One region of the Neobacillus sp. SM06 genome, then DNA from elsewhere that is predicted to be linked to it. Evidence: a T-box and tRNA genes for the amino acid it is inferred to sense, from the RefSeq annotation. Region 1 holds a T-box; the other holds one or more tRNA genes.
The links. A T-box is a leader RNA that pairs with one kind of tRNA and senses whether it is charged. The one in region 1 lies ahead of ileS (isoleucine--tRNA ligase), so its partner is inferred to be a tRNA-Ile.
Positions count from the first base shown of each region.

Region 2: it has a tRNA-Ile gene. The T-box ahead of ileS (isoleucine--tRNA ligase) is inferred to sense a tRNA for this amino acid. The anticodon was not compared.

Region 1 is NZ_JBNWEO010000013.1:180,437-190,097, reverse strand. Features, by position in the region: gene spoIIGA (sigma-E processing peptidase SpoIIGA) at 394-1,332, shown strand; gene sigE (RNA polymerase sporulation sigma factor SigE) at 1,378-2,097, shown strand; gene sigG (RNA polymerase sporulation sigma factor SigG) at 2,266-3,045, shown strand; gene ACQYAD_RS05990 (YlmC/YmxH family sporulation protein) at 3,149-3,415, shown strand; gene pgeF (peptidoglycan editing factor PgeF) at 3,485-4,315, shown strand; gene ACQYAD_RS05980 (YggS family pyridoxal phosphate-dependent enzyme) at 4,312-5,004, shown strand; gene ACQYAD_RS05975 (cell division protein SepF) at 5,001-5,441, shown strand; gene ACQYAD_RS05970 (YggT family protein) at 5,448-5,711, shown strand; gene ACQYAD_RS05965 (RNA-binding protein) at 5,726-6,499, shown strand; gene ACQYAD_RS05960 (DivIVA domain-containing protein) at 6,586-7,101, shown strand; T-box leader at 7,156-7,394, shown strand; gene ileS (isoleucine--tRNA ligase) at 7,445-9,661, shown strand, end outside.
Region 2 is NZ_JBNWEO010000011.1:126,420-136,080, forward strand. Features, by position in the region: gene glgB (1,4-alpha-glucan branching protein GlgB) at 1-1,748, opposite strand, end outside; tRNA gene ACQYAD_RS03860 (tRNA-Glu) at 2,874-2,945, opposite strand; tRNA gene ACQYAD_RS03865 (tRNA-Ser) at 2,953-3,043, opposite strand; tRNA gene ACQYAD_RS03870 (tRNA-Asn) at 3,047-3,121, opposite strand; tRNA gene ACQYAD_RS03875 (tRNA-Ile) at 3,254-3,330, opposite strand; tRNA gene ACQYAD_RS03880 (tRNA-Gly) at 3,335-3,408, opposite strand; tRNA gene ACQYAD_RS03885 (tRNA-His) at 3,422-3,497, opposite strand; tRNA gene ACQYAD_RS03890 (tRNA-Phe) at 3,536-3,608, opposite strand; tRNA gene ACQYAD_RS03895 (tRNA-Asp) at 4,166-4,242, opposite strand; tRNA gene ACQYAD_RS03900 (tRNA-Met) at 4,246-4,319, opposite strand; tRNA gene ACQYAD_RS03905 (tRNA-Ser) at 4,626-4,718, opposite strand; tRNA gene ACQYAD_RS03910 (tRNA-Ile) at 4,736-4,812, opposite strand; tRNA gene ACQYAD_RS03915 (tRNA-Met) at 5,101-5,177, opposite strand; tRNA gene ACQYAD_RS03920 (tRNA-Ala) at 5,203-5,278, opposite strand; tRNA gene ACQYAD_RS03925 (tRNA-Pro) at 5,292-5,368, opposite strand; tRNA gene ACQYAD_RS03930 (tRNA-Arg) at 5,376-5,449, opposite strand; tRNA gene ACQYAD_RS03935 (tRNA-Leu) at 5,457-5,545, opposite strand; tRNA gene ACQYAD_RS03940 (tRNA-Gly) at 5,551-5,625, opposite strand; tRNA gene ACQYAD_RS03945 (tRNA-Leu) at 5,635-5,719, opposite strand; tRNA gene ACQYAD_RS03950 (tRNA-Lys) at 5,734-5,809, opposite strand; tRNA gene ACQYAD_RS03955 (tRNA-Thr) at 5,817-5,892, opposite strand; tRNA gene ACQYAD_RS03960 (tRNA-Val) at 5,908-5,983, opposite strand; rRNA gene rrf (5S ribosomal RNA) at 5,992-6,108, opposite strand; rRNA gene ACQYAD_RS03970 (23S ribosomal RNA) at 6,238-9,174, opposite strand; rRNA gene ACQYAD_RS03975 (16S ribosomal RNA) at 9,391-9,661, opposite strand, start outside.

The DNA.
Region 1 (9,661 bases):
ACAATTTATGAAGATAAATAAAAAAAGATTATTTCATACATGCATCTCTCCTTAATAAATTTCCAAAAAACATCAATTTTGAAGGTTATAAAATAAAAAGGTGAAAAAAATTATAATTTTTTTCACCTTTTTATTTGCGTGCCAAGTGTAAATGGACTGACGAGACTTTTTGTAGCACCATAGGGCATAGGACGCTAAACTCTTCTCAGATTGAAAAAAATCTGACAAATTCCGTAAGCAATAGTGAAAATTTCTGTTTTTTTGATTACAGGAAGTGACAGCATCGGCCTAATCAAATACGATATACTTTTTCATAAACAGAATAGAAGAATCATTTGCGAGTTTGCTAATTGTTTCTCCACCATCTTTGGTCACATAGGGGGGAGCCGCTCATTGACCGTTTATTTGGACGTCATTTGGCTGTTAAATTTTTTGTTTGATACCTTTTTGCTTTATTTGACAGCAATCATTTTAAAAAGAAGCATACGGGTTTGGCGGCTTTTGGCCGGCGGCTTGATCGGATCACTGATCATTCTTTTATCGTTCACACCGACTGCGCCCATTACAAACCACCCAGCATCAAAATTGCTTTTTTCTGTATTGATGGTGTTGACCGTGTTCGGTTATCAGCGGTGGCGGTTTTTTATAAAAGGGCTGTTTACCTTGTATTTCTCGACCTTTTTGCTTGGTGGAATTTTGATCGGTGTTCATTATTTTATTCAATATGATTCAGAATTAACAGCAAAAGTTCTTTTATCCAATGTAAAAGGCTTTGGCGATCCGATTAGCTGGCTGTTCGTTTTGCTTGGCTTTCCAGTTGCGTGGCATTTTTCAAAAACAAGAGTGGAGAGCATTGAAATGACAAAAATTCAATATGATCAAATGGTAAAAGTCGTCTTGACAATTGATCAAATAGAGCTCTTCTTTACAGGCCTGGTTGACAGCGGCAATCAATTGTATGATCCAATTACGAAAATGCCCGTCATGATTGTTTCCGTAAAAAACAATGACGGCTCACTGCCGGATCCGATTCGGAAGCTTGCAGAAGAGGGGGAGTCGATCGTAACTGAAACCATCGATCTCCCGGATGAATGGCAAAATCGGTTAAGGATTGTACCTTGCCGGGTGGTTGGACAAGAGCATCAGCTCATTGTTGCGATCAAACCGGATGCGATCAAAATTGTGAAAGAGAATGAAGCCTATTTTTACGAGAAGGGGCTTGTGTCATTTACGTTGCAGGAACTTTCCGCAGATGGAGCATTTCAATGTATTGTTCATCCAAAAATGCTGACGGGCCAAAAGCTATCCGGTGATGCAGTGAAAGTAAGTTAATAATACTATACTCAGTACATTCAACATTTAGAAGGAGGAACTTCCGTGAAAAAATGGCGATTTCGCTTATCTTATTATTGGTATAAAATTTTAATCAAACTTGGTCTGAAGACAGATGAAGTGTATTATATCGGCGGAAGCGAGGCACTGCCTCCTCCTTTAAGCAAAGATGAAGAAGAGCTACTCTTGAAAAAACTCCCACATGGTGATAAAGCGGCAAGATCGATTCTAATTGAGCGGAATTTGAGACTAGTCGTCTATATTGCCAGGAAGTTCGAAAATACGGGGATCAATATTGAAGATTTGATCAGTATAGGAACAATCGGCTTAATCAAGGCGGTCAACACCTTTAACCCGGAAAAGAAAATCAAACTGGCTACATATGCATCTAGATGTATTGAAAATGAAATTCTAATGTACTTAAGACGAAACAATAAAATCCGCTCAGAGGTATCATTTGATGAACCGTTAAATATCGATTGGGATGGAAATGAATTATTGTTATCCGATGTGCTTGGAACCGATGAAGATATTATAACAAAAGATCTGGAAGCCAATGTGGACCGCAAGCTCCTTATCAAAGCACTTCACCAGTTATCTGACAGGGAAAAACAAATTATGGAGCTTCGCTTTGGCTTACATAACGGTGAGGAAAAGACACAAAAAGACGTTGCCGATATGTTAGGCATTTCCCAATCGTATATCTCACGATTGGAAAAAAGAATAATAAAACGATTGCGAAAAGAATTTAATAAAATGGTGTAACGGCTTTTGCGAAATAATTTTTTTACGTAAAAAAACCGGTTGGACGTGGGAAATAAAGGATTTTTTAATATTTCCCACGTTTTCTGTAGGAAATAGCCGGTGCATATTTTTCCTTCCCGGGGAGATACTGTTTTTTGTACAGCAGCTCCTGTGAGGAGGGAAAACAGATTGACTCGAAATAAAGTTGAGATTTGCGGTGTCGATACATCAAAACTTCCTGTTTTAAAAAACGAAGAAATGAGATTGCTCTTCAAGCAAATGCAAGCGGGCGATATTAGCGCTCGGGAAAAGCTCGTCAACGGAAACTTGAGACTTGTTTTAAGCGTCATTCAACGCTTTAATAACCGGGGCGAGTTTGTTGATGACCTGTTCCAGGTCGGCTGTATCGGTCTTATGAAATCAATTGATAATTTTGATCTATCTCAAAATGTTAAATTTTCCACTTATGCAGTACCGATGATAATCGGAGAAATTCGCCGATACTTGCGCGACAATAATCCGATACGCGTTTCAAGATCACTACGGGATATTGCCTATAAAGCCCTGCAAGTGAGGGAAAGGCTAATGAGTGAAACATCAAGAGAACCAACGGCCGAAGAAATTGCCCGCGTTTTAGAAGTTCCGCACGAAGAGATTGTGTTTGCCCTTGATGCTATTCAAGATCCTGTTTCGTTGTTTGAGCCCATCTACAATGATGGCGGGGATCCGATTTACGTTATGGATCAATTGAGTGATGAACGAAATAAGGACACGCACTGGATAGAGGAAATTGCCTTAAAAGAAGGAATGAGACGGTTAAATGAGCGGGAAAAAATGATTCTCCGCAAGCGATTTTTCCAAGGTAAAACGCAAATGGAAGTCGCAGACGAAATTGGAATTTCCCAAGCACAAGTATCCAGACTCGAAAAAGCGGCAATCCGGCAAATGAATAAAAACATTCAAAGTTAAGCTGTCCACTAAAGGACAGCTTTATTTTTTGGACGAAAAGGTCTTTTAACCGCAAAGGTTCACATATATTTTTTATAGAGTCAAAAGGCGGGAGGAAACAGTAATGGTGAAAATTTCGGAATTTCAAATCAAAGATGTTGTAAATGTTGCAGATGGAAAGAAACTCGGCAATATTGATGATATTGATATTAATTTATCAACAGGGAAAATTGAAGCAATTGTTATTTCGGGAGGCGGGCGCGTCCTTGGTTTTTTTGGCAAGGATGAAGAAATCGTCATCTCTTGGAAAAACATTTTAAAAATTGGCCATGATGTCATTTTGGTTCGCTACAAAGGCAACGGTGAAAATGCAGTAAATGATTCTGACTAACAGCAGAATGAGACATGACCAATTTACCATCATATGGTACACTAAAGAAAACTTAAATGAGGGGAAAGTATGGAACCATTTGTTTTACAAAAACAATCTTTTTTTTCGATTCAACCATGGACGGAGCAGTTTCCCGGACTTACCGCAGGAATGACGACAAAATACGACGGAGAGAGCAAAGGCCCATATTTCAGCTTGAACCTTGGTTTTCACGTCGGCGACGAAATCGCAGCTGTCTGCGCGAACAGGGAGAAGGTAGGAGAGCAGATAGATTTCCCGGTTCGAAACTGGGTTGGAGCCGAACAGACCCATGGATTCGTTATTCAAAAAGTTACAAAAGCGGACCGCGGAAAAGGCTCCCTTTCCTACGATGAGTCCTTTAAAGATACAGATGGATTTTATACAAATGAAGACGGCATCCTGCTTACGCTTTGCTATGCAGATTGTGTTCCGCTCTTTTTCCTTGCACCAGAGAAAAAAATGATTGGCATCGCGCATGCAGGTTGGAAAGGAACGGTAAAGCAAATTGCTGCCCACATGATAAAATTATGGGGACAGGAAGGGATACAGCCAAAAGATATTTTTGTCGTAATTGGCCCATCAATTTGTGAAAAATGTTATATTGTAGATAATCGTGTTGTTGATTTAGTTCAAAATATACTAGAAGATGTCGACGAAAAACCATATAATTTAATCACAGCAGGTCAATATTCGTTAAACTTGCAAAAAGCAAACAAACGGCTGCTCGAAAAAGCAGGAGTGCCGACCCAGAATATTCTGCTGACTGGTTACTGTTCAAGCTGTGACAACGGCCATTTTTTCTCCCACCGCCGCGACAAGGGACAGACAGGGAGAATGGCAAGCTTTATCGGTTGGAAGGAGGATCAATCAGTATCATGAAAGTTGCTGCAAAACTTGAAGCCATTCAACAACAAATCGCTGATGCCTGCTTCAAGGTTCACCGGAATCCCGAAGAGGTAAGGCTGATTGCCGTAACAAAATACGTCAGCACCAAAAGAGCACAAGAGGCACTCGATGCAGGGGTTTGCGAACTCGGCGAAAACCGGGATGATGGGCTGCTTGAAAAGTGGAGTTTGTTAAAGGACAAGCCTGTTTGGCATTTTATTGGCTCATTACAAACGCGGAAAGTTAAAAATATCATTGATAAAATCGATTATATTCATTCACTGGATCGGATTTCTTTAGCTGAGGAAATTCAAAAGCGTTCCCCCAAAAAGATCAAATGCCTTGTCCAGGTGAATGTTTCTGGTGAAGAATCCAAGCATGGGTTGCATCCTGATGAGGTCATTCCGTTTATTGAACAGCTTCAAGCATTTGATAAAATTGGAATCGTCGGTTTAATGACGATGGCTCCGCTGACAAACGACGAAGAAGTGCTTCGCAACTGTTTTCGGCTCTTAAGAGAACTGCGTGAGCAAGTAAAGGCTCGTCAATTTGCTTTTGCACCTTGTGACCATCTATCCATGGGGATGTCGAATGATTTTCACATTGCGGTAGAAGAAGGGGCAACAATGGTCAGAATAGGAACCGCGCTTGTCGGTGAAGATGAAGAGAGGGTGACGAAATGAGCATTAAATCAAAAATTAAAACATTTTTCTTTCTAGACGATGAATATGATGAGAATGAAGAATATGAAGAAACGCCAGAGCCGGTAAAACAACCACAAAGGAACCAGCATCAGGTAAAATCGCCCAATGTCGTCAGCTTGCAAAGCGTACAAAAATCGGCAAAAGTTATTTTGGTTGAGCCCCGTGTGTATGCAGAGGCACAGGAAGTTGCCGATCATTTAAAAAGCCGTCGGGCGGTGGTTGTAAACCTGCAGCGGATTGACCATGATCAGGCGAAGCGGATTGTTGATTTTTTAAGCGGAACTGTGTATGCGATTGGCGGCGATATTCAACGGATTGGCACAAGTATCTTTCTTTGTACGCCAGATAATGTGGAGATAGCAGGTAATATTTCCGAGATCGTTCAAGAACATGATTTTCAAGATAAGAGGTGGTAAGCAGATATGACAACTGTTTTTGTCATTTTAACAAAATTGATTACGTATTATTCTTATGCATTGATTGTTTATATTTTTATGTCTTGGTTTCCAAACGCAAGGGGTACTGCCATTGGCCAATTTCTTGCAAGGATTTGCGAACCCTATCTCGAACCGTTTCGCAGATTCATTCCGCCGATTGGAATGATTGACTTTTCCCCGATCATCGCTATTTTGGTGTTGAATTTTGCAGCCTCGGGACTGGCGCAAATTTTTAACTGGATCGCCTAGTTAGTGGAGTAGTTATGAATATTTATCAGCATTTTCGACCGGAAGAAAAAGAGTTTATTGATCAGGTTCTGAATTGGAAAAACAGTGTCGAGAGAACGCATGTACCGAAGCTGACTGATTTTCTTGATCCGCGCGAACAACAGATTGTTAAATTGCTTGTTGGGGAGAATTCGGATGTACAGGCGGCGTTTTTTGGCGGAACTTCTGTCGCCGAACGGAAAAGAGCGCTGCTGCTCCCCGATTATTTGCCTGCCGCTGACAAGGATTTTCACATTCGCTTATATGAAGTTGACTATCCAAGCAAATTCATCACCATCGAGCATCCTCAAGTTTTAGGCACTCTAATGTCAGTCGGGCTGAAACGGGGGAAATTTGGCGATATACTCGTTAAAGACAAACACATCCAGTTTTTTGTCAGTGAAGATGTGGGTGATTATGTTGAATTGCAAGTAAAATCAATTGGCAAGGCAGCTGTTCAGCTGCTGTTGCAGCCGCTTGAGAAAGCACTGATTATAGAAGATTTATGGACTGATCAGGATTTGACGGTTTCATCGCTTCGTCTCGACACTGCTGTCTCCGGGATTTATCATCTAGCGAGGCAAAAATCGCAAACGCTGATTCAGGCAGGACTTGTCAAAGTCAATTGGACGCCCGTTGAAAATCCTTCGTTTGAAGTAAAAGAAAGCGACATGATTTCCGTGCGTGGTCACGGCAGAGCGAAAATTTTGTCTATTGAGGGAAAGACAAAGAAAGAAAAATGGCGAATTCGAGCCGGAAAACAAAAATAATTTGTTTTTCTAGCAGGAATTGCTTGAAAATTGTCGAATGAATCTAGTATACATAAAAGCTGACAATTCATTATGGAGGTGGCACTATGCCATTAACGCCGTTGGATATACACAACAAAGAATTTACAAAAGGTTTTAGAGGCTATGACGAAGATGAGGTAAATGAGTTTCTTGACCAGGTCATTAAAGATTATGAATTGGTTTTGCGTGAAAAAAAGGATTTGGAAGAACGCCTGGCGGAAATGAAAGAGCGATTAAGCCATTTTTCCAATATTGAAGAAACACTGAACAAATCAATTGTCATTGCTCAGGAGGCTGGAGAAGAGGTTAAACGAAACGCGCAAAAAGAAGCAAAGCTGATCATCAAGGAAGCGGAGAAAAACTCCGATCGGATCATCAATGAGTCCTTGTCGAAAGCAAGAAAAATTGCTCTCGAAATTGAAGAGCTGAAAAAGCAGTCGAAGGTCTTCCGTACCCGCTTTAAAATGCTTGTTGAAGCCCAACTCGATCTGCTTAACAATGATGACTGGGATCATTTGCTTGAATATGAGCTGGATGCAACTGAATTGAAAGCCAATCAGGCGGAAGATTCGCTGGCATAACTTGACGGACAAGCATCCTTTCGACTATAATTTTTCAATAAACAATATAGCCGTTCAATGACAGTGAAGGGGACAGTACATTTTTCGAACCTTTTTCATAGCGAGCTGGGGATGGTGAAAGCCTGGCAAAAAGAGAAAAATGGGATCACCCCGGAGTTCCGTGCTGAAACTCAAAATGATCGGGAATTAGGCATCGGCGGGTTGTTCACGTTACGAATAGACGAAGAGGGCAGCGTTTTGCAATGCTGTCAATCAGGGTGGTACCACGGGAATCAAACCTTCTCGTCCCTATTTGGGATGAGAAGGTTTTTTTGTTTGGAAAAAGGAACAGGAGGAAATGGTAATGGAATACAAAGATACGCTATTAATGCCGCAGACCGATTTTCCGATGCGCGGTAATCTTCCAAATAGGGAACCTGAAATTCAGGAAAAATGGGAAGGAATGGATATTTATAAACAAGTTCAAGAGCGGACAAAAGACCGGCCAATGTACGTGCTGCATGATGGCCCGCCGTATGCCAATGGTGATATCCATATGGGGCATGCGCTTAACAAAATATTAAAGGATTTTATTGTTCGCTACAAATCGATGAGCGGCTATCATGCCCCATATGTACCAGGTTGGGATACGCACGGACTGCCGATCGAACAGGCATTAACAAATAAAGGTGTCAAACGGAAAGAAATGACCGTTGCAGAATTTCGAAAGCTTTGTGCGGAATATGCCTTACAGCAAATCGACAACCAGCGTTCCCAATTTAAACGTTTAGGCGTTCGCGGCGACTGGGAAAATCCTTATATTACACTGAAGCCTGAATATGAAGCACAGCAAATTAAAGTGTTTGGCGAAATGGCGAAAAAAGGCTACATCTATAAAGGGAAAAAGCCTGTTTACTGGTCGCCTTCGAGCGAATCTGCATTAGCAGAAGCAGAAATTGAATACAAAGACAAGCGCTCTCCGTCCATTTTCGTTGCCTTTAAAGTAAAAGATGGAAAAAATGTTCTTGATTCTGATACAAATATCGTCATTTGGACGACAACACCATGGACAATTCCTGCCAATCTCGGCATTTGCGTTCATCCGGATTTAACCTATGTAGTGGTCAACGTTAGCGGAAATAAATATCTGGTTGCCGAAGCCCTTTTAGAATCAGTTACAAATGAAATTGGCTGGGAAAATCCAGAGATTGTTCAAACGGTAAAAGGAACGCAGCTTGAGAACATCCTTGCCGAGCACCCATTATATGGTCGCGATTCGCTTGTGATGCTTGGTGAACACGTAACAACCGATGCTGGTACAGGATGTGTTCATACAGCACCCGGACACGGGGAAGATGACTTTTATGTCGGGCAAAAATACGGGTTGGATGTTCTTTGTCCTGTTGACGATAAAGGCTGCATGACAGAAGAGGCGCCAGGGTTTGAAGGTCTGTTTTACGACGATGCAAATAAAGCAATCGGCGAAAGGCTGGAGGAAGCGGGCGCATTATTAAAGCTATCTTTCATCACCCACTCGTATCCGCATGATTGGCGGACGAAAAAACCGGTTATTTTCCGAGCAACGGCTCAATGGTTCGCTTCCATTAAAGATTTTCGCAACGACCTGCTTGAAGCGGTAAAAGAAACGAAATGGGTTCCGGCATGGGGGGAAACGCGGCTTTACAATATGGTTCGCGACCGCGGCGACTGGTGTATTTCAAGGCAGCGTGCCTGGGGCGTGCCAATTCCGGTGTTTTACGGAGAAAATGGCGAAGCGATCATCAATGATGAGACTATTAACCATATTTCGCAATTATTCCGCGAACACGGTTCAAACGTTTGGTTTGAACTTGATGCAAAGGAATTGCTGCCAGAAGGATTCACCCATCCAAGCAGCCCAAACGGCCAGTTTACAAAAGAAACGGATATTATGGATGTTTGGTTTGACTCCGGTTCATCGCATCAAGCCGTATTGGAGGAGCGGGAAGATCTCAAGCGTCCGGCCGACCTTTACTTGGAAGGCTCTGACCAATACCGCGGCTGGTTCAACTCTTCTTTATCAACAGCGGTTGCCGTTACTGGCAAAGCTCCATATAAAGGCGTGCTAAGCCATGGATTTGCGCTTGATGGCGAAGGAAGAAAAATGAGCAAGTCGATTGGCAACGTTGTTGTACCGGCAAAAGTAATGAACCAGCTTGGTGCAGATATTTTAAGGCTTTGGGTTGCCTCGGTAGATTATCAGTCCGATGTCCGCGTTTCGGATGCAATTTTGAAACAGGTAGCTGAAGTATACCGAAAAATCCGCAACACGTTCCGCTTCTTGCTTGGCAACCTGGCCGATTTTCAACCGGAAACGGATGCGCTTCAATACGAGGAATTAAGAGAAGTGGATCAATTTATGCTCGTTAAATTAAATAAATTGATTAAATATACGAAAAATGCATATGAAAACTTCGAATTTGCCGGCATTTATCATGCAGTCAATAATTTCTGTACACTTGATTTAAGCGCCTTTTATCTTGATTTTGCCAAAGATATTCTTTACATTGAAGCGAAAGATCACCATGATCGCCGTGCCATC
Region 2 (9,661 bases), on a different contig from region 1:
CCACCAAATTCCTCTTTATCACTATTGAAAATTTCGCGGTATTCGCCTGATTCGGGGATGCCGATGCGATAGTCTTGATAGTTAACCGCAGTAAAATTGCAAACAACCGCAATAAATTCTTTTTCATTTTTTCCTTTGCGAATAAAGGAAAAGATTGACTGCTCGCTATTATTCACATCGATCCATTCAAATCCTTCGTGCAGATGATCCATTTCATATAAAGCTTTTGTACGTTTATATACTTTTGTTAACTCTTTAACATATTCATTTACACTGCGGTGCATGTCATAATCTAACAAATTCCAATCCAGCTGTTCTTTATCTTTCCATTCCGAAAATTGTCCAAGTTCAAAACCCATGAACAGGAGTTTTTTTCCAGGGTGAGCAAACATGTAGCCTAGTAATAATCGCAGCTGCGCAAATTTTTCCCAATAATGTCCAGGCATTTTATCAAGCAACGATTTTTTTCCGTGAACCACTTCATCGTGGGAAAAAGGTAAGACGAAGTTTTCCGAAAAGGCGTACAACAAAGAAAAGGTTACATTTTGATGTTTCGGAGTGCGAGAAAACGGGGGCGTCTCCATATATTCGAGCATGTCGTTCATCCAGCCCATATTCCATTTATAATCAAACCCCAAACCTCCGTAGTGCACTGGCGCTGTCACGTTCTGAAAATCTGTTGAATCTTCCCCCATCATTAAAAAGGATGGATCATGCTCATGGACAGTTTGATTTAATTTTTTCAAAAAGCTGATACCAAATGGATTTTCATGTTTCCCAGGCGAATTCGGCCAATAAATAATATTAGCAACCGCATCGACTCGAAAACCGTCGATATGATAATTCTCCATCCAAAATAGCGCGTTGGAGATGAGAAAACTTTGCACCTCAGATTTCCCTAAATCAAAATTGGCCGTTCCCCATACAGGATTTTCACGGTCAATCTCTTCACGGTAGGAAAAAATATGGCCTCCATCAAACTGGTACAATCCATGAGCATCTTTGCAAAAATGACCAGGAACCCAGTCAAGAATCACACCAATTCCATTTTGATGACATTGATCGATAAAAAACATTAACTCTTCGGGTGTGCCGTACCGTGAAGTGGGAGAGAAATAACCCGTTCCCTGGTATCCCCATGAAACGTCGAGCGGGTGCTCAACAAGAGGCAGCAGTTCAATATGGGTGAATCCATGCTCTTTGACATATGGAATCAATTCATCCGCCATTTCCCGATAAGTGAAAAATTCACCATCTTCTTTCTTTTTCCACGAACCGAAATGTACTTCATAAATAAGGATCGGTTCCGTTAAAGCGTTTTTCTTTTCTTTTTTGGCATTCCATTGAGAATCCTTCCAGTCATAGGTCTTGATGTTGTAGACAATGGAGGCCGTGTTTGGTCTGAGCTCTGAATAAAATGCAAATGGATCAGATTTAAGCTGGACACCGCCGTGTTCTGTAAAAATTTCATATTTATACAAGCTTCCTTCAAGGTCTTCATCAACGAAGAGGATCCAAATTCCTTGATCATTTATCTTTTCAAGTTCGTATCCTTCCCCGCACCACTGATTAAAATCGCCAGCCAATCGTACTTTTTGCGCATTGGGCGCCCATACGATAAAACGCGTACAAACCGAATTGGATTGTTTCAAAACATGCGCGCCGAAAAGCTGATGACTCTGAAAAAGATTTCCTTCATGGAACAAATGAATCTGATAATCTGTTGGATAGTAAGTATTCACTGCCATTCGATCCCTCATCCCTACTTAAAAAATATATTTCCGCATTATTATATTAATTCTCCAGATAAGTCAAAATTCCTTGAGATAATTTATTTATTTTTCTGACATATTAATCTATAAATCGATATAGTTTAATCGATTTGCGCTAGAATTATGTCGAATTTAAAGTTTTTGCGTCACAAATCGACACAATCCTGCATTATTTCACAAAATTCTTCACTTCATAAAAATTTTTCTTGTTTAGAGGGAGACTGCTTATTTGTTTCGGTTGTCTACTTTTGTGGAATTTTTTTCGGAACGGTTTATTAAAAACAAAGAGAATATTATTGTATGTATAATAATTTTCTGGTCTAAGGGATTTAAAAAAGAGTATACATTTTATTCAAAAAGGAAGAAATAAGGAGAAAGCGGCTGTCGAGGTACTCGTGTTTCTTTGAATTTATATTTCCATGAAAAAGTAGAAATGGAAGCCTGTTACCCGCTCTTTTCAGTTCACGAATCGACCTCGAAACAGGGAGCCCAACAACGGCAAAGTAATCACCGTGTAGTTATATGTTAAAATTAGAAATAATTCTTTGAAGTTTGCAACTAATCTTTTTGTAAATCCAAACATCCGGCTGCCAAGCCTCATATGATCCCATTAATACTTATTGGCGAATACCCTTTCATCGTGCATCATACGCCTGCTTTGATTCCCTTTTTCGCTGGACTTCACCCTTTTCGGGAATCATACACCCGCTTTGATTCCCATTTTTGCAGAGCTTCATCCTTTTTGGGAATCATACACCCGCTTTGATTCCCGTTTTTGCGAATCTTCACCCTTTTTGGGAATCATACACCCGCTTTGATTCCCATTTTTGCAGAACTTCATCCTTTTTGGGCATCATACGCCTGCTTTGAATCCCGTTTTTGCGGAGCTTCATCCTTTTTGGGAATCATAGGCTCCAATCAATCATGATTGAGAAGCAGTCTTTTTGTCTATTGTAAAACCTGAGAATTGGGCATTAGGAAAACTAAAAAAAGATTTTGAGTCATTCTATCTGATAGACATCTTTTTAATATAAAAAGGGGCGACATATAAATTTTGATATACGAAAAAAGCTGATAACGTTTGTTATCAGCTTTTGCAAATGACCCCTACGGGATTCGAACCCGTGTTACCGCCGTGAAAGGGCGGTGTCTTAACCGCTTGACCAAGGGGCCAAAGTTCTGGCGGAGAAGGAGGGATTTGAACCCTCGCGCCGGTTACCCGACCTACACCCTTAGCAGGGGCGCCTCTTCAGCCACTTGAGTACTTCTCCATATGGCTCCGCAGGTAGGATTCGAACCTACGACCGATCGGTTAACAGCCGATAGCTCTACCACTGAGCTACTGCGGAATAATTATATTTGATTCATAAACCCATGTTCCCACCTCATTTTGTTGAGCCAAAATAAGGTTCGATGGGTATAACTCGAAACATATACATTACGTTTTGTTCGTTTCTGCCACGAAACTGATGAAAAAATAATGGTGGGCCTAAATGGACTTGAACCATCGACCTCACGCTTATCAGGCGTGCGCTCTAACCAGCTGAGCTATAGGCCCATTATGGAGCGGGTGATGGGAATCGAACCCACGACATCAGCTTGGAAGGCTGGAGTTTTACCATTAAACTACACCCGCATAGATTTTTAAATGGGGCGACTGATGGGAATCGAACCCACGAATGCCAGAGCCACAATCTGGTGCGTTAACCACTTCGCCACAGCCGCCATCATAAAATGATTGTAGTTAACGACAACAAGTAAGGTGGCTCGGGACGGAATCGAACCGCCGACACAAGGATTTTCAGTCCTTTGCTCTACCGACTGAGCTACCGAGCCATATTATTAAAGAACCCTAAAATTATTTCACAATCGTCCTTTGTTCGAAAGAATCTCTCGATCTTTCTCACATGTTGCACCGGAAGCTTATTCACAGATGCAAGCAACATGCTCTACCGACTGAGCTACCGAGCCATATTATTAAAGAACCCTAAAATTATTTCACAATCGTCCTTTGTTCGAAAGAATCTCTCGATCTTTCTCACATGTTGCACCGGAAGCTTATTCACAGATGCAAGCAACATGCTCTACCGACTGAGCTACCGAGCCATATTATTAAAGAACCCTAAAATTATTTCACAATCGTCCTTTGTTCGAAAGAATCTTACGATCTTTCTCACATGTTGCACCGGGAGCTTATTCACAGATGTGAGCAACATGCTCTACCGACTGAGCTACCGAGCCATTTTATTTTAATAACCTAAACTATTTCCCAATTGTCCTTTGTTCGAAAGAATCTCTCGATCTTTCTCACATGTTGCACCGGAAGCTTATTCACAGATGCAAGTAACATGCTCTACTGACTGAGCTACCGAGCCGTATTATTTTAATTATAGTGGCGGTCTGGACGGGACTCGAACCCGCGACCTCCTGCGTGACAGGCAGGCATTCTAACCAACTGAACTACCAGACCAGATTGCGGGGGCAGGATTTGAACCTGCGACCTTCGGGTTATGAGCCCGACGAGCTACCGGACTGCTCCACCCCGCGATAATAAAAAAGTATTTATTTTTTCCATGCCCTTAGATAGCATTGGACTGTCCTCAACTCAAAAGGCTTATTCAAGATGCTGTTCGTTGAGTACAACTCGCAGATAATTCAACGATGCTTTGCTCGTTGCTCCACCCCGCGATAATAAAAAAGTATTTATTTTTTCCATGCCCTTAGATAGCATTGGACTGTCCTCAACTCAAAAGGCTTATTCAAGATGCTGTTCGTTGAGTACAACTCGCAGATAATTCAACGATGCTTTGCTCGTTGCTCCACCCCGCGATAATAAAAAGTACTACATTTAAATGGCGGAGGAAGAGGGATTCGAACCCCCGCGCGGTTTAACCCGCCTGTCGGTTTTCAAGACCGATCCCTTCAGCCAGACTTGGGTATTCCTCCATAAATATAAGTATTAATGGTGGACCTTGTAGGACTCGAACCTACGACCGGACGGTTATGAGCCGTCTGCTCTAACCAGCTGAGCTAAAGGTCCAAATATAGTTCTCTTTACTTTTTTATGTCTGTCCCCATCTCAGTAAGACTATTCATGTTGTGGCTCGATGGGTACAACTCGTAGAGTATTCTTAGAAGCCCGGCTCGTTGCTCTAACCAGCTGAGCTAAAGGTCCAAATATAGTTCTCTTTACCTTTTTATGTCTGTCCCCATCTCAGTAAGACTATTCATGTTGTGGCTCGATGGGTACAACTCGTAGAGTATTCTTAGAAGCTCGGCTCGTTGCTCTAACCAGCTGAGCTAATGATCCTTAAGGTAATATATATATTGGTAGCGGCGGAGGGGATCGAACCCCCGACCTTACGGGTATGAACCGTACGCTCTAGCCAGCTGAGCTACACCGCCAAATAAATGAATTATATGTTGATTTTGGTGGAGGATAGCGGGATCGAACCGCTGACCTCCTGCGTGCAAAGCAGGCGCTCTCCCAGCTGAGCTAATCCCCCAAAAAAAACTTGATGGTCGGGAAGACAGGATTCGAACCTGCGACCCCTTGGTCCCAAACCAAGTGCTCTACCAAGCTGAGCTACTTCCCGATACAAGCGCGCCCGAAAGGAGTCGAACCCATAACCTTCTGATCCGTAGTCAGACGCTCTATCCAATTGAGCTACGGGCGCATTTAAATGGTGCCGAGGACCGGAATCGAACCGGTACGGTAGTCACCTACCGCAGGATTTTAAGTCCTGTGCGTCTGCCAGTTCCGCCACCCCGGCAATAATGGAGCGGAAGACGGGATTCGAACCCGCGACCCCCACCTTGGCAAGGTGGTGTTCTACCACTGAACTACTTCCGCATTTTAAAATGGTGCGGGTGAAGGGAGTCGAACCCCCACGCCTTACGGCGCCAGATCCTAAGTCTGGTGCGTCTGCCAATTCCGCCACACCCGCATGTTCATTAAAAATGGTGAGCCATGAAGGACTCGAACCTTCGACCCTCTGATTAAAAGTCAGATGCTCTACCGACTGAGCTAATGGCTCGTACACATGGTGCCGGCCAGAGGACTTGAACCCCCAACCTACTGATTACAAGTCAGTTGCTCTACCAATTGAGCTAGACCGGCAAACAAAAAATTATATGGTGGAGGATGACGGGATCGAACCGCCGACCCTCTGCTTGTAAGGCAGATGCTCTCCCAGCTGAGCTAATCCTCCATACAATCGCCTGGCAGCGTCCTACTCTCGCAGGAACTTGCGTTCCAACTACCATCGGCGCTAAGAAGCTTAACTTCCGTGTTCGGTATGGGAACGGGTGTGACCTTCTCGCCATTGCCGCCAGACTATGGGCAAGACATGTTTTATTATAATGCCTTTTTCAATTTTTTCAAGAGAAAATTGAAAATTCATTCCCTCAAAACTAGGTAATCAAGAAGAAGTAAAGGAAGAACGAGTTCGCACATCAAATGATATTGGTTAAGTCCTCGATCGATTAGTATCAGTCAGCTCCACACGTCACCGCGCTTCCACCTCTGACCTATCAACCTGATCGTCTTTCAGGGATCTTACTAGCTTGACGCTATGGGAAATCTCATCTTGAGGGGGGCTTCATGCTTAGATGCTTTCAGCACTTATCCCGTCCGCACATAGCTACCCAGCGATGCCTTTGGCAAGACAACTGGTACACCAGCGGTGCGTCCATCCCGGTCCTCTCGTACTAAGGACAGCTCCTCTCAAATTTCCTGCGCCCACGACGGATAGGGACCGAACTGTCTCACGACGTTCTGAACCCAGCTCGCGTACCGCTTTAATGGGCGAACAGCCCAACCCTTGGGACCGACTACAGCCCCAGGATGCGATGAGCCGACATCGAGGTGCCAAACCTCCCCGTCGATGTGGACTCTTGGGGGAGATAAGCCTGTTATCCCCGGGGTAGCTTTTATCCGTTGAGCGATGGCCCTTCCATGCGGAACCACCGGATCACTAAGCCCGACTTTCGTCCCTGCTCGACTTGTAGGTCTCGCAGTCAAGCTCCCTTGTGCCTTTACACTCTACGAATGATTTCCAACCATTCTGAGGGAACCTTTGGGCGCCTCCGTTACTCTTTAGGAGGCGACCGCCCCAGTCAAACTGCCCACCTGACACTGTCTCCCACCCCGAGTGAGGGGTGCGGGTTAGAATTTCAATACAGCCAGGGTAGTATCCCACCGACGCCTCCACCGAAGCTGGCGCTCCGGTTTCTACGGCTCCTACCTATCCTGTACAAGCTGTACCGAAATTCAATATCAGGCTACAGTAAAGCTCCACGGGGTCTTTCCGTCCTGTCGCGGGTAACCTGCATCTTCACAGGTACTATAATTTCACCGAGTCTCTCGTTGAGACAGTGCCCAGATCGTTACGCCTTTCGTGCGGGTCGGAACTTACCCGACAAGGAATTTCGCTACCTTAGGACCGTTATAGTTACGGCCGCCGTTTACTGGGGCTTCAATTCAGAGCTTCGCTTTGCAGCTAACCCCTCCTCTTAACCTTCCAGCACCGGGCAGGCGTCAGCCCCTATACTTCGCCTTGCGGCTTCGCAGAGACCTGTGTTTTTGCTAAACAGTCGCCTGGGCCTATTCACTGCGGCTCTTCGGGGCGTAAACCCCAAAGAGCACCCCTTCTCCCGAAGTTACGGGGTCATTTTGCCGAGTTCCTTAACGAGAGTTCTCTCGCTCACCTTAGGATTCTCTCCTCGCCTACCTGTGTCGGTTTGCGGTACGGGCACCTTTTATCTCACTAGAGGCTTTTCTTGGCAGTGTGGAATCAGGAACTTCGGTACTCTATTTCCCTCGGCATCACAGCTCGAGCCTATTGCCAGCGGGATTTGCCTCGCTGACAGCCTAACTGCTTACACGCACATATCCAGCAGTGCGCTTACCCTATCCTCCTGCGTCCCCCCATCGCTCAAACAATAAAGAGGTGGTACAGGAATATCAACCTGTTGTCCATCGCCTACGCCTTTCGGCCTCGGCTTAGGTCCCGACTAACCCTGAGCGGACGAGCCTTCCTCAGGAAACCTTAGGCATTCGGTGGATGAGATTCTCACTCATCTTTCGCTACTCATACCGGCATTCTCACTTCTAAGCGCTCCACGGGTCCTTCCGATCCCGCTTCAACGCCCTTAGAACGCTCTCCTACCGCGGACACCATCGGTGTCCACCCACAGCTTCGGTGATACGTTTAGCCCCGGTACATTTTCGGCGCAGAGTCACTCGACCAGTGAGCTATTACGCACTCTTTAAATGGTGGCTGCTTCTAAGCCAACATCCTGGTTGTCTAAGCAACTCCACATCCTTTTCCACTTAACGTATACTTTGGGACCTTAGCTGGTGGTCTGGGCTGTTTCCCTTTTGACTACGGATCTTATCACTCGCAGTCTGACTCCCACGGATAAGTCTTTGGCATTCGGAGTTTGTCTGAATTCGGTAACCCGATGAGGGCCCCTAGTCCAAACAGTGCTCTACCTCCAAGACTCTTGCACGTGAGGCTAGCCCTAAAGCTATTTCGGAGAGAACCAGCTATCTCCAAGTTCGATTGGAATTTCTCCGCTACCCACACCTCATCCGCGCACTTTTCAACGTGCGTCGGTTCGGGCCTCCAGTAGGTGTTACCCTACCTTCACCCTGGACATGGGTAGATCACCTGGTTTCGGGTCTACGACCACATACTCTTACGCCCTAATTAAGACTCGCTTTCGCTGCGGCTCCGTCTCTTCAACTTAACCTTGCATGTAATCGTAACTCGCCGGTTCATTCTACAAAAGGCACGCCATTACGCAAAAACGCGCTTTGACTACTTGTAGGCACACGGTTTCAGGAACTGTTTCACTCCCCTTCCGGGGTGCTTTTCACCTTTCCCTCACGGTACTGGTTCACTATCGGTCACTAGGGAGTATTTAGCCTTGGGAGATGGTCGTCCCAGCTTCCGACCGGATTTCACGTGTCCGGCCGTACTCAGGATCCACTCAGGAGGGAACGAAGTTTCAACTACAGGGCTTTTACCTTCTACGGCAGACCTTTCCAGATCGCTTCATTTACCCCGTTCCTTTGTAACTCCATATTGAGTGTCCTACAACCCCGAAAGGCAAGCCTTTCGGTTTGGGCTGTTCCCGTTTCGCTCGCCGCTACTTGGGGAATCGCGTTTGCTTTCTCTTCCTCCGGGTACTTAGATGTTTCAGTTCCCCGGGTCTGCCTTCATTACCCTATGGATTCAGGTAAAGATACTGTTCCATTACGAACAGCGGGTTTCCCCATTCGGAAATCTCCGGATCAAAGCTTACTTACAGCTCCCCGAAGCATATCGGTGTTAGTCCCGTCCTTCATCGGCTCCTAGTGCCAAGGCATCCACCGTGCGCCCTTTCTAACTTAACCTACGGCTCATATAAGCTGTGCTTCTATTTCGCCTTGAAAAAGGTTGAAAATCTAAAATGGCGATCACTCGGTTCTTACTTGGTTACTTCTTCTATACGATTATCTAGTTTTCAAAGAACGAATGGAAAAAAAGAGAGATTGTTCTCTCAAAACTAAACACCCAACACGCCAACAAAAAACCAACTCATTGATGTTCAAAAAGAACATTTCCCTTAGAAAGGAGGTGATCCAGCCGCACCTTCCGATACGGCTACCTTGTTACGACTTCACCCCAATCATCTGTCCCACCTTAGGCGGCTGGCTCCTTACGGTTACCCCACCGACTTCGGGTGTTACAAACTCTCGTGGTGTGACGGGCGGTGTGTACAAGGCCCGGGAACGTATTCACCGCGGCATGCTGATCCGCGATTACTAGCGATTCCGGCTTCATGCAGGCGAGTTGCAGCCTGCAATCCGAACTGAGAATGGTTTTATGGGATTGGCTAAA